3 regions of the Rhodoferax sp. SPJ21 genome follow, and region 3 is predicted to be linked to each of the others. Evidence: predicted binding sites of a transcription regulator. Region 3 holds the regulator's gene; each other region holds the start of a gene.
What was found. The regulator FNR, encoded in region 3, switches genes on or off when oxygen is low (the NO sensors DNR and NnrR bind a similar motif). The targets are predictions, from matches to a motif close to TTGATNNNNATCAA.

Region 1 (4,150 bases), on a different contig from region 3:
CCACGTCCACAGGGATCACATCCTTGGGCGCAAAACGGCCCTCCAGCAGCAACTTGGACAGCGGGTTCTCAATCCGCTGCTGTATCGCACGCTTCAGCGGCCGTGCGCCAAACACCGGGTCGAAGCCCACCTTGGCCAGCTCGGCAATTGCGGCAGGCGATACCTGCAGCGTCAGGTCCATCTTGGCCAAGCGGGCTTCCAGCACCTTGATCTGGATTGCGGCAATGGCTTCGATATTCTTCGCGTCCAGCGCATGGAACACCACGGTTTCGTCGATGCGGTTCAGGAACTCGGGGCGGAAGTAGTTCTTCAGCTCGTCCTGCACTGCGTCCTTGATCTCGTCGTAGTCCTTGCCCACCATGGTCTGGATGATGGGCGAACCAATATTGCTGGTCATCACAATCACCGTGTTCTTGAAGTCCACGGTGCGGCCCTGACCATCCGTCAGGCGACCATCGTCCAGGACCTGCAACAGCACGTTGAACACATCCGGGTGCGCCTTCTCGACCTCGTCCAGCAGCAGCACGCTGTAAGGCTTGCGGCGCACGGCCTCGGTCAGGTAGCCGCCCTCCTCGTAGCCCACATAGCCGGGCGGCGCGCCGATCAGGCGGGCCACCGAATGCTTCTCCATGAACTCGCTCATGTCGATGCGGATCAGGTGGTCTTCCGAGTCGAACATAAAGCCCGCCAGTGCCTTGCACAGCTCGGTCTTGCCCACGCCCGTGGGGCCGAGGAACAGGAAGGAGCCAGTAGGCCGGTTCGGGTCGCTCAAGCCGGCGCGCGAGCGGCGGATGGCATTCGCCACGGCGGTGATGGCCTCGTCCTGGCCCACCACACGGTCGTGCAGCTTGACCTCCATTTGCAGCAGCTTGTCGCGCTCGCCCTGCATCAGCTTGCTGACCGGGATGCCGGTGGCGCGCGCCACCACTTCGGCGATTTCTTCTGCGCCGACCTGGGTGCGCAGCAGGCGAGGCGCACTGGCTACGCCCTTGTTGGACTCCTTGTCCTGCGCTTCCTTGAGCTGCTTTTCCAGCTCGGGCAGCTTGCCGTATTGCAGCTCGGCCACTTTGTTGAAATCGCCCTTGCGGGTCAGCTCTTCGATCTGGAACTTCAGCTTGTCGATGGCTTCGCGCACATGGGCGCTGCCCTGGGCCTGGGCTTTTTCAGACTGCCAGATTTCGTCGTAATCGGCGATTTCCTTTTGCAGCTTGACGATCTCTTCCTCAATCAGGCCGAAGCGCTTGATCGAAGATTCATCCTTCTCGCGGCGCACGGCTTCGCGCTCAATCTGCAGCTGGATCAGCCGGCGGTCCAGCTTGTCCATCACCTCGGGCTTGGAGTCCATTTCGATCTTGATCTTGGCCGCAGCCTCGTCGATCAAATCAATGGCTTTGTCGGGCAAAAAGCGGTCGGTGATGTAGCGGTGGCTCAACTCGGCCGCAGCCACGATGGCCGGGTCGGTAATGTCCACGCCATGGTGGACTTCGTACTTTTCTTGCAGGCCCCGCAGGATGGCGATGGTGGCCTCTACCGTCGGCTCGCCCACCAGAATCTTCTGGAAGCGACGCTCCAGCGCAGCATCTTTTTCGATGTATTTACGGTACTCATCCAGGGTGGTGGCACCCACGCAGTGCAGCTCGCCACGCGCCAACGCGGGCTTCAACATATTGCCGGCATCCATCGCGCCCTCGGCCTTGCCGGCGCCCACCATGGTGTGCAGTTCGTCGATGAAGACGATGGTCTGGCCTTCGTCCTTGGCCAGCTCTTTCAGCACGGTCTTCAGGCGCTCTTCGAATTCACCCCGGAACTTGGCGCCAGCCAACAAGGAAGCCATGTCCAGCGACAACACCCGCTTGCCTTTGAGCGAATCAGGCACCTCGCCAGCGACGATGCGCTGGGCCAGGCCTTCGACGATCGCGGTCTTACCCACGCCGGGCTCGCCGATCAGCACCGGGTTGTTCTTGGTACGGCGCTGCAGCACCTGGATGGCGCGGCGGATTTCGTCGTCGCGGCCAATCACCGGGTCCAGCTTGCCCATGCGGGCACGCTCGGTCAGATCTAGGCAGTATTTCTTCAAGGATTCACGCTGGCCTTCGGCATCGGCACTGTCAACCTTGTCACCGCCACGCACGGCGTCCACCGCAGCTTCCAGCGATTTGCGGGTCAGGCCGTTGGCGCGCACCAGTTGGCCAAAGTCAGACTTGCTGTCGGTCAGCGCCAGCAAAAACAACTCGCTGGACACAAACTGGTCACCGCGCTTGATGGCCTCCTTCTCAGCCCCCTGCAGCAGGCTCACGAACTCGCGGCTGGGCTGCACCTGGTCTTGGCCGTGCACCGTGGGCAGCTTCTTCAGCGCACCCTCTGCTGCGGCCAGCAGGTTGGGCACATTCACGCCCGCACGCTGCAGCAAAGCCTGCGGGCCGTCGTCCTGGCGCAGCATGGCAGCCAGCACATGGGCCGGTTCGATGTAGCCGTGGTCAGCGCCCAGCGCGAGACTTTGTGCGTCGCCCAGGGCTTCCTGGAATTTGGTGGTGAGTTTGTCTTGTCGCATCTTGATCTCCAATTGCGTGGTAATTGAGGAGAATATGGCCGATTTCAAGACCAACCGTCTGTGCGGCAGCGTCGTAAACTCACTGGCATTTGATAAAAATCAAGCTCTGGCGCACGATTTATTTACGCCAGCAGCTATCAAATAGATAGCACAGCCAAAAAGCCAAGGCCGCGCCCCCCGACTTAAAATTGACGCCATGAACATCCACCAGCTGTCGGTCCGCTACCTGGAAGCGCAGGACAGGATACTGGTGCGCGTGAATACCCGCGAAGGCACGGAAATGCGCCTGTGGCTGACGCGCCGCCTGACCCTGGTGCTATGGCCCACCTTGAACCGCGCCGTTGTAGAGCACACAGCCCGCCAGGACGACCTGGGCGGCATGCAGCGTGACGAGGTCAGCAAAAAAGTTCTGGCCGACTTCCAGCGCGAAGCCGTGCTGCAAGAGGCCGACTTCGCCACCCCCTACCAGGACGCCGCCCTGCCCACCAGTTGGCCACTGGGCACAGAACCTTTGCTAGTCACCGAAGTACACATCACCCCCGAGGCGAATGGCCCGCTCAAAATCGCCTTCAACGAGCAGCTGCCGGACCAGGACAATGCACGCGGCTTTCAGGTCGAGTTGGCGCCGCCGCTGGTGCATGGCCTGGTGCAGCTGCTGGAAAGCGCGTTGCACCTGTCCGCCTGGGGCCAGGGCCATGAGCTGGCAGGCAGCGCACATGCCCAGGCCAGCGACATGCCAGACCCGGAAGAGCGGCCCAAGTACCTGAACTGAATACAATAGCTGCATGCTTTCCCGCGCACCACTCCGCTCCACACTGCTGCCCCGCAGCCGTGGCGGCGTGTCTGCCGGTGCCGCTAAAAAACCCCAGCTCGTCTGACCGGAGCTGCGGTTCCGTCCTCAGATGAGCGATGGAACCGATACCTCCCTCCCCTTCGGCCCCGCGCTCCTTTGACGATGGTTACCCCATCGGTCTGTTGTCAACAAAGGATGCAGTGTGCGCGCTTCGAACAATTTCTCTGGCGATTTTTCCGGTCTGTGGATTCCCCTGGTCACCCCGTTCCACCACGGAGCGGTAGACCACCCTGCGCTAACCTGCCTGGTGAAAAGCCTGTGCGGCAGCGGCATTGCCGGCTTCGTCGCCTGCGGCTCCACCGGTGAGGCGGCGGCGCTGGATGCCAACGAACAGCAAGCCGTACTGGACACGGTGCTGATGGCCGCCCAGGGCCTGCCGGTGGTGATGGGCCTGTCGGGCTACCACCTGCCCAAAATGCGGGACAACGTGGCCGCCACCAGCCGCCAGGGCATCGCCGGCCTGCTGCTGGCCGCACCCTGCTACATCCGCCCCTCGCAGGCCGGACTGCTGCAGTGGTTCACCGCCTTGGCCGATGCATCCGAAGTGCCGGTCATCGTCTACGACATTCCCTACCGCACCGGGGCCACGCTGGAGCTGGCCACCCTGCTGCAGCTGGCCCAGCACCCGCGCATCGCGGCTATCAAGGACTGCGGCGGCGATGCAGCCAAGACAGCAACCCTGATCGCCAGCGGCGCGCTGCAGGTGCTGGCCGGTGAAGACGCGCAGATCTTCAGCACCCTGGCCC
Region 2 (4,150 bases), 250 kb from region 3:
TGGCACAGCGCGTTGCACGTTCAGCAGTTGGTATACCGCCATCTGTGCTGCGCGTACCGAATACTCCACGGTAAAGACCACGTCGTCGGGGATTTCGACAAACTGGCTTACGAAAGCCAGGTTGTGCGAACAAAGTGGCACGGGCAAGGGGCGGTCGGACTTGGCGCGTGGCATGAACATGCTGGTGATGTAGGGCATGCGGCAGGGCACGCAGTTGGCGCCGATTAAAACCTCTGGGTCGAAGTTCAGGTGGCCGCGTAACTCTTGCAGTATCTCGGCTCCGCTGCATTCGCTCAGGGGTTTGGCGACAAAGTCGCCGATGCGGTCAGGCTGCAGCGCGTAGCCCCAGAATACCTGTTGGTCCGCAGGCTGGTTGCGAAAATGCGGCTGGTGGTAGAGCACGATAGACATCTGCCAGCGCGAGTCCTTGAAGGTCACCAGCCCTCCCGTGCCGGCGGTATTGCCTGAAAACGTCTCCATGCGGTCAAAGAATGCTGGCTGCGTGCAGGTCACCGTAAACGAGGCCCAGTAGGATTCGCTGACGCTGCTGTTGAACGCCGCTGGGTTGCCAAACTCGGGCCGGCCGCGCGCAATCTTTTCCCACAAGGCCCAGCCATGGCTATCTGCCTTGGTGAGCTGGGGCGCGGGTGCATCCATGGAGCCTGTGCTGGAAGCATCGGTCATCGACGCATTTTGAAAAAACACCAGGTCATCGGCTTCGACGGCAAGCTGCCGCACGCCTTGGGCATTTTGCAGTGTCATGCCTTGCACATGGACCTTGCTCGCAGCATCGTGCAGGTCGAGGTCGGTGACCGTCGTGCCATGCTCGAAACGCACACCTTGTTCGCGCAACCAGGACACCAGCGGTTGCACGATAGAGTCGTTCTGGTTGTAGACGGTGCGCTTCACGCCGGCCAGCGACGCGATGCGCGGGAACTCGTTCATAAAGCGGTGCAGATAGCGCTTGAGCTCAACGGCGCTGTGCCAGGGTTGGAAGGCGAACGTGGTTTGCCACATCCGCCAAAAATTGGTTTGAAAGAAGGGCGGTGAAAGCCAATCGGTGATGCGGCTTGTGCCAAGGACATCTTCCGATGTCTCGACCAGTTTGAGCAGTTCGATGCGGTCCGCGTTAGTGAAGCCCATGCTCGAAACGTCTTGCTTGAAGCGGTTGTGGTCTACCAAGCGCGCACGCGAGTGGGCGGGGTGCGCCTGGTTGAAGCGCACGGTCTCGCTGTAGATCGATTCACCCGGGTGATCGAGCGACGGTATCGTCTTCAATAAATCCCACAGGCATTCATAGTGGTCGGTGGTGAGCATGCGGCCGCCGCGCAGCGAGTAACCCGACTCGGGTCGGAGGGCTGCATCCAGGCTGCCGCCCAGCAGCGGCGTGCTCTCGAAAATGGTGATCTGCGAGCCGGGGACTTTTGCATCGCGGACCATGAACGCGGCCCCTGCGAGGGATCCAATACCGCCGCCGAAAAAATATGCTTGCATACCCATGCTTCCTTTTTTGACAAGGAATCATGCTAGCCAGGGTGGGCACCAGATCCATTGACCAAGGTCAAGCAATGCGGCCAGGTAGACGTCACTGGGGCTTTTGAATGCGCTTGCGTTCTCCTGCTGCTCAAAGCTGGCGAACAGAATGTGGCAGATTTTCGAATTCGACAGTTGTATGGCGAAGGCCCTGATGAATGCGGGTGTCAGGACAGTGCGCGGTCCAGATGTGTGTAGCCGCCGTCTACGAAGATCCATTGTCCGGTGGTGTGGGACGACGCGTCGGACAGCAGGAAGACCGTCATGCGTGCAAGCTCTTCCGACGTAGTCATGCGGTGGCCCAGCGGAATCTTGGCCGTGATGGAGGCCAGCTTTTCAGTGGCATTGTCAAAGCTGCTGATCCAGCGCTCGTATAGCGGCGTCATCACCTCGGCGGGTATGACTGCATTCACCCGCACGCCGTCGTTTAGCAGGGCGGCGGCCCACTCGCGCGTCAGCGAAAGCTGCGCACCTTTGGACGCGCAATAGCCGCTGGTATTGCCCTGGCCCGTGATGGCGGTCTTGGACGAGACGTTCACGATGGCACCCTTGGACGCCTTCAGATGCGGCACGCAGTAATGCGCCATCACGTAGTAGTGGATCAGGTTGCGTTCCAGTGAACCGACAAAAGCATCGCGCCCTGCCTCCAAACCAATGCTGTCGTTGACGCCTGCGTTGTTCACCAGGCCGTCTAGGTGGCCAAACCGTTCCAGCGTTTGGGCCACGGCGGACTTGCATGCCGCATCGTCCAACAGTTCGACTTGCAAGAAGGCATGCGGGTACTTGCTTATCTGCGCGGAGAAATCGGCGGTCATGGGGCTCTTACCCAGGATCACCGGAATGGCGCCTTCCTGAGCCAGTGTGAGCGATATGGCTGCGCCTATGCCGCTGGCACCACCGGTCACGATCACCACTTTGTTTTTCAGATGCAAATCCATGCGCGTTCCCTATTCATTTATTGTTGAGCCGCTGCATGGCAGCGGCAGGCATTGCCCTGCATCAGGCCGTGGCACGGGCCTTGGGCTTGAATTGGTATTCTTGTAACGAGGCTGCTTTCATCTCGATGGAGAAGCCTGGCGCCTGAGGGGGCATATAGGCCGCGTTCTGGATCACGCAGGGCTCCAGGAAGTGCTCGTGCAGGTGGTCCACGTATTCGATGACGCGTCCCTCTCGGGTGCCGGCAATGCACAGGTAGTCGATCATGGACAAGTGCTGCACGTATTCACACAGGCCTACGCCACCCGCATGCGGGCACACCGGTAAGTTGTACTTGGCGGCCATCAGCATCACGGCCAGGATTTCGTTCACGCCGCCCAGGCGGCAGGAGTCGATCTGCACCACGTCGATGGCGCCACGCATGATGAGTTGTTTGAAGATGACGCGGTTTTGGCACATCTCGCCGGTGGCGACCTTGACCGGGTGTACACCTTCGCGGATCACACGGTGGCCTTCGATGTCGTCCGGGCTGGTCGGCTCTTCAATGAACCAGGGTTTGGCAAACGCCAGCTCGCGCACCCACTCCACGGCCTGGTTGACTTCCCAGACCTGGTTGGCGTCAATCATCAGGTGGCGGTCTGGCCCCAGCGCTTCGCGGGCAATACGCAGGCGGCGGATATCGTCGGCCTTGTCGCGACCCACCTTGAGTTTGATGTGGTTGAAGCCCGCGTCGGTGGCCTCTTTGCAGAGGCGGCGCAGCTTGTCATCGTCATAACCCAGCCAGCCGGCCGAGGTGGTGTAGCAGGGGTAGCCTTCACGCTCCAGCGTGGCCCAGCGCTCTTCCTTGCCCACAGCTTGCTTCTTCAGCAGCGCCAGCGCTTCTTCGGGCGTGATGCAGTCGGTGATGTAGCGGAAATCGATGAGTTTGACAATTTCTTCCGGGCTCATGCGCGAGACCAGCTTCCAAACCGGCACGCCTTTTTGCTTGGCCCAAAGGTCCCAAACCGCATTGACCACGGCACCGGTGGCCAGGTGGATGGCGCCCTTATCTGGGCCAATCCAGCGCAGCTGGCTGTCGGATGTGATGTAGCGCCAGAAGCGGCCCATATCCTCGGCGACCCAGTCCATGTCCAGGCCGACCACCAAGTGGCGCATGGCTTCAATGGCGGCACAACATATCTCGTTACCCCGGCCAATGGTGAAGGTCAGGCCGTGGCCTTCCAGGCCGGGTTGGTCGGTTTCCAGAATGACGTAGGCCGCAGAATAGTCCGGGTCCGGATTCATGGCATCCGAGCCATCCAGGTGTTGCGATGTAGGGAAGCGCACGTCCAGGACGCGCAAATTGGTGACTTTGCTCATGTCAGGCTTGTCCGGTGACTCATGTTTGGGTGTCTAGGCCGTCAATGCCCAGGTAGATGGATTGCCTAGCGCGAGAGTGCTTGGGAGGGTTGCCTCCTGCACATATCGGCCAGGGGGGCCTAGAGGTTGGTAACGTAAGCGGTTCACTATGCCTCCCCCGGGCAGAAAAATGGACAAGGGATGCCCCCGCATCCTCTTGCCCATAGACGAATCAATCGTAAAGAACGGCCGCGATCTTGGCGTCTTTCATATTGCTCTTGTCGTAGTAGTAGAAGCCGGTGTCGATGATCTTGGGCAGCTTCTCGCCCTTGAGCGCCTTCAC
Region 3 (4,150 bases):
CACAGCCAGGGGCCGGCCATGAGGGTGATGGCGCTGCCTGCGGCAAACAAGGCCATACATACGGCCCCCATCAGCGGCCCGCCGCTCAAGGCCGCCACCAACAGGGCCGAATACAGCAGGCCACAGGGCATGAAGGCCCAGGCTGCGCCCACGCCAAAGGCCCAGCCATACCCGCCGGAGCTGGCCCGCAGGCGCGCCCACAGCTTGCGGCCCATGCCGTCCACCCACACCGGCTGGCGCGCCAACACCAGCAAGGTCCCGCCCCAGACCAACACCGCCACATGGAACAGGGTCCACACCGGCTGCAACGCAGCCGATTGGCGCGTCAACCAGGCCAGGTTGTCCACCGCCCAGGCGGCCAACGCACCCGCCAGGCTGTACCCCCCCAGACGCCCGGCCTGCAGCTGCAGCATGCCCAGCCAGGGTCTGCGCGCGCTCGCCAATCGACCTAGCCCCCCGCACGCCGCGCCGCACATGGCGGCACAGTGCGGGCCACCGGCCAGGCCCATGAGCAGCGCGGTCCAGGCCAGGCCGGTTTGCATGGTCAAATAATTCTGGAGAAGCGGGCGCGGTTGCGGTCGGCTTGCAGGTAGCGGTCAAACACCATGGCCACCGCGCGCACCAGGAACCAACCGGTGGCGGTGACGCGGATGCCACTGGCATCCAGCTGCACCAGGCCGGCCTCGACCAAGGGCTGCAGAGCCTCCAGCTCGGCGGCGAAAGTCTGCTTGAAGTCCACCAGGAAAGCCAACTCTATGGATTCGAACTGCACTTCGCCCTGGCACATCAGGCCCATGATGATGGCGCGGCGCACCAGGTCGTCGCGGTTCAACGCCAGGCCACGCACCACCGGCAGCTGGCCCTGGTCGATACGGTCACAGTATTCCTCCAGGGTCTTGGCGTTCTGGCTGTAGGTGGCGCCTATGCGGCCTATGGCGGACACGCCCAGGCCCACTAGATCGCAATCAGGCTGGGTGCTGTAGCCCTGGAAGTTACGGTGCAGCCGGCCCTGCCGCTGGGCAATGGCCAGCGCGTCGTTGGGCAGGGCGAAGTGGTCCATGCCGATGTAGACATAGCCGGCCTCCAGAAAGGCGTCAAAAGCCTGTGACAGCATGGACAGCTTGTCCGCCGCGGCCGGCAGCTCCGCGCCCAGGATGCGGCGCTGGGGCTTGAAGCGCTCGGGCAGGTGGGCATAGGCGTACAGGGCAATGCGGTCAGGCCGCAGCTCTACCACCTGCTCCAGCGTGCGCGCAAACGAGGCAGGCGTCTGCCGGGGCAGACCGTAAATCAGGTCCACATTGATGGACTCAAAGCCCAGCGTGCGGGCCACCTCCACCAACTCGAACACCTGCTGCGCGGGCTGGACGCGGTGCACCGCTTTTTGCACATCGGCATCGAAGTCCTGCACTCCGAAACTGAGCCGGTTGAAGCCCAGGGTGGCCAAAGCTTGCAGGCGTTTGGCATCCACCGTGCGGGGGTCTACCTCGATGGAGTATTCACCGCCAGGTGTCAGCACAAAGTGGCGGCGCAACATGGCCATCAGCTGGGCCAGCTCGTCGTCACTCAAAAATGTGGGGCTGCCGCCGCCCAGGTGCAGCTGGCTGACGTTGCGCCGCTCGCCCAGCTGGGCAGTGTGCAGGGCGGTTTCGCGCTCCAGGTAGCGCAGATAGGAGGCGCCGCGCTCATGGCGCTTGGTGATGATCTTGTTGCAGGCGCAGTAGTAGCACAGCGACTCGCAAAACGGGATGTGCACGTACAGCGACAAGGGCAGGCTCAGCGCGGCTGCCCCCTGGTTGCGCTGCTGCAGGGCGCGGCCATAGTCCTCGCAGGTGAAGGCCTCGACGAACCGGTCAGCGGTGGGATAGGATGTGTAGCGCGGCCCAGGCACGTCAAAACGGCGTAACAATTCGGGCAAAACTCGGGTCATGGCAGGCAGTCAGGTTGCATGACTGGAATGTGCCGCGAAGCCTTGCCCGCTTCTTTGACCTACATCAATCTGGTTTCAGATACTTCTGCACACAATATAAGTTCTTAAAAGCCCCTTCCTTTTTGAATCAGCCCATACTCTGCGCATGAACCCTGTCGCCATCAAAGTTGCCTGCTCGAACTGCAATCTGCGTGAGCTGTGCATGCCCTTAGGCTTAAACAAAGAAGAGCTAGAGCGCATTGACGATCTGGTCGCGGTGCGCCGAAAGGTGCTGCGCGGCACGGCGCTGTTCCACAACGGCGAAACTTTCAAGGCGCTGTACGCCATCCGCACGGGCTTCTTCAAGACCACCGTCACCACCGAAGATGGCCGCGACCAGGTCACCGGCTTTCAAATGGCCGGCGAAATCATCGGCCTGGACGGCATCGTCAACGACCACCACACCTGCGACGCCGTGGCCCTGGAAGATGCCGAAGTGTGCGAGATGCCATTCCACCGCATTGAAGAGCTTTCGCGCGAGGTCAACTCGCTGCAGCGCCATGTGCACAAGATCATGAGCCGCGAGATCGTGCGCGAGCACGGTGTGATGCTGCTGCTGGGCAGCATGCGTGCCGAAGAGCGCCTGGCGGCCTTTTTGCTGAACCTGGTGCAGCGCCTGCATGCACGCGGGTTTTCGCAGTCCGAGCTCATCCTGCGCATGACCCGCGAAGAGATTGGCAGCTACCTGGGCCTGAAGCTGGAAACCGTGAGCCGCACTTTCTCCAAGTTTGTGGACGACCAGATCGTGGAAGTCAAGCAGCGCCACATCCGCATCCTGGACACCGAAGCGCTCAAGCGCATCGTCAATCTTCAGCCCTGTCTGTAGGCACCGTCACCGGCTGGCCCACCAGCAGCGTCAGACACCCCACCAGCACCGCCACCGCCCAAAACGCAAAGAACGCCAGGCTGTACACGCCTTGGCGTGACAAAGGCAGCGGCTGCCCCAGCCACTGCAGGCTGTAGGGATCGACCACCGCAAACACCAGCATCTCCAGCATGCACGCGCCCAAAAAAGCGGGCCACACAACGCTTACTACCCTAAAGATTTGCATGGTGCCCTCCGGCTACTTGGTACGCACCGAGCCGGGTGGCGACGCAGCATGGTTGCGCCCCTGCTCGGCCGGCGCCAGCGGGCCCTGGGCGGCCAGGGTTTTGTTGATCTCCAGCCCCTGACGGTAGTAGTCCTGGGCCAGCACCGGGTCCTGCTGGCGGACGGCGATCCAGCCCGAGACCAGCGCCGCCACCACCACGGCCAGCGGGCCGGAAATCACCAACCAGACATAGCCGTAGCGCCACCATGGCAGCGGCACCGGCGTGGTAGATGTGTGAGAGGGCATGGCAGTCTCCTGGAGTTATTTTCAGCGGGGAACAAAGAACGTGGACTTTTCCGACACCTTGGTGCTTCCATCCGCCGTCTGGATGTCGAAGAACACCGGGTAGGAGCCCGGTTCAACCGAACCGTAGGGGATGTGCAGGCGCACCGCCACCCAGCGCGAAGCCACCGGCTCCACGTCCACCCATTCGTCCGAGGCCAGCACCAGCCCATCCAGCCCATGGGCCGTGAGGCGGTAGCGCTGCGGCACTTCACTGGCGTTCATGACCTGCAGGCGGTACACGTTTTCCAGCTGGCCACCGGACACGATGCGCGACAGCGCCGCGCGGTCACGCACCACATCCACCTTCAGCGGGGTACGCGTCAACAGGCTGCCCAGCAGCGCCAGCGTCAATACCAGCAGCACCGTGCCGTAAACCAGCACCCGGGGCCGCAGCACGCGCCGCAGTATCTGCCGGCCCGACCAGCCCTGGGCCATGCCGTTCTGGGTGGCAAAGCGGATCAGGCCAGGGGCATAGCCCATCTTGTCCATCACGCCGTCGCACACATCCACGCAGGCGGCGCAGCCTATGCATTCGTACTGCAAGCCCTCGCGGATATCGATACCGGTGGGGCAGACCTGCACGCACAGCGTGCAGTCCACGCAAGAACCCAGGCCCAGGGCCGCGGGGTCGGCCTTGCGCGAACGGGAGCCGCGGGGCTCGCCACGGGTGGTGTCGTAGCTGACGATCAGCGTGTCCTTGTCGAACATGGCGCTCTGGAAGCGCGCATAGGGGCACATGTATTTGCAGACCTGCTCGCGCATGAAGCCGGCGTTGCCATACGTAGCAAAGCTGTAAAACAGGCCCCAG

Region 1: clpB (ATP-dependent chaperone ClpB) is a predicted target of FNR. The motif match lies at 2,641-2,654, and genes of this name have one in related genera.
Region 2: AC4BBN_RS06120 (oleate hydratase) is a predicted target of FNR. The motif match lies at 1,552-1,565, and genes of this name have one in related genera.

What each region holds. Positions count from the first base shown of each region.
Region 1 covers NZ_JBYZMO010000003.1:630,643-634,792, forward strand. Annotated here, with positions in the region: gene clpB (ATP-dependent chaperone ClpB) at 1-2,551, opposite strand, end outside; gene AC4BBN_RS18210 (hypothetical protein) at 2,748-3,323, shown strand; gene AC4BBN_RS18215 (dihydrodipicolinate synthase family protein) at 3,547-4,150, shown strand, end outside.
Region 2 covers NZ_JBYZMO010000001.1:1,342,007-1,346,156, reverse strand. Annotated here, with positions in the region: gene AC4BBN_RS06120 (oleate hydratase) at 1-1,494, opposite strand, end outside; gene AC4BBN_RS06115 (L-fucose dehydrogenase) at 1,701-2,471, opposite strand; gene AC4BBN_RS06110 (L-fuconate dehydratase) at 2,533-3,828, opposite strand; gene AC4BBN_RS06105 (ABC transporter substrate-binding protein) at 4,040-4,150, opposite strand, start outside.
Region 3 covers NZ_JBYZMO010000001.1:1,593,834-1,597,983, forward strand. Annotated here, with positions in the region: gene AC4BBN_RS07300 (sulfite exporter TauE/SafE family protein) at 1-542, opposite strand, end outside; gene hemN (oxygen-independent coproporphyrinogen III oxidase) at 545-1,927, opposite strand; gene fnr (fumarate/nitrate reduction transcriptional regulator Fnr) at 2,073-2,792, shown strand; gene AC4BBN_RS07315 (hypothetical protein) at 2,770-3,018, opposite strand; gene AC4BBN_RS07320 (FixH family protein) at 3,031-3,303, opposite strand; gene ccoG (cytochrome c oxidase accessory protein CcoG) at 3,325-4,150, opposite strand, start outside.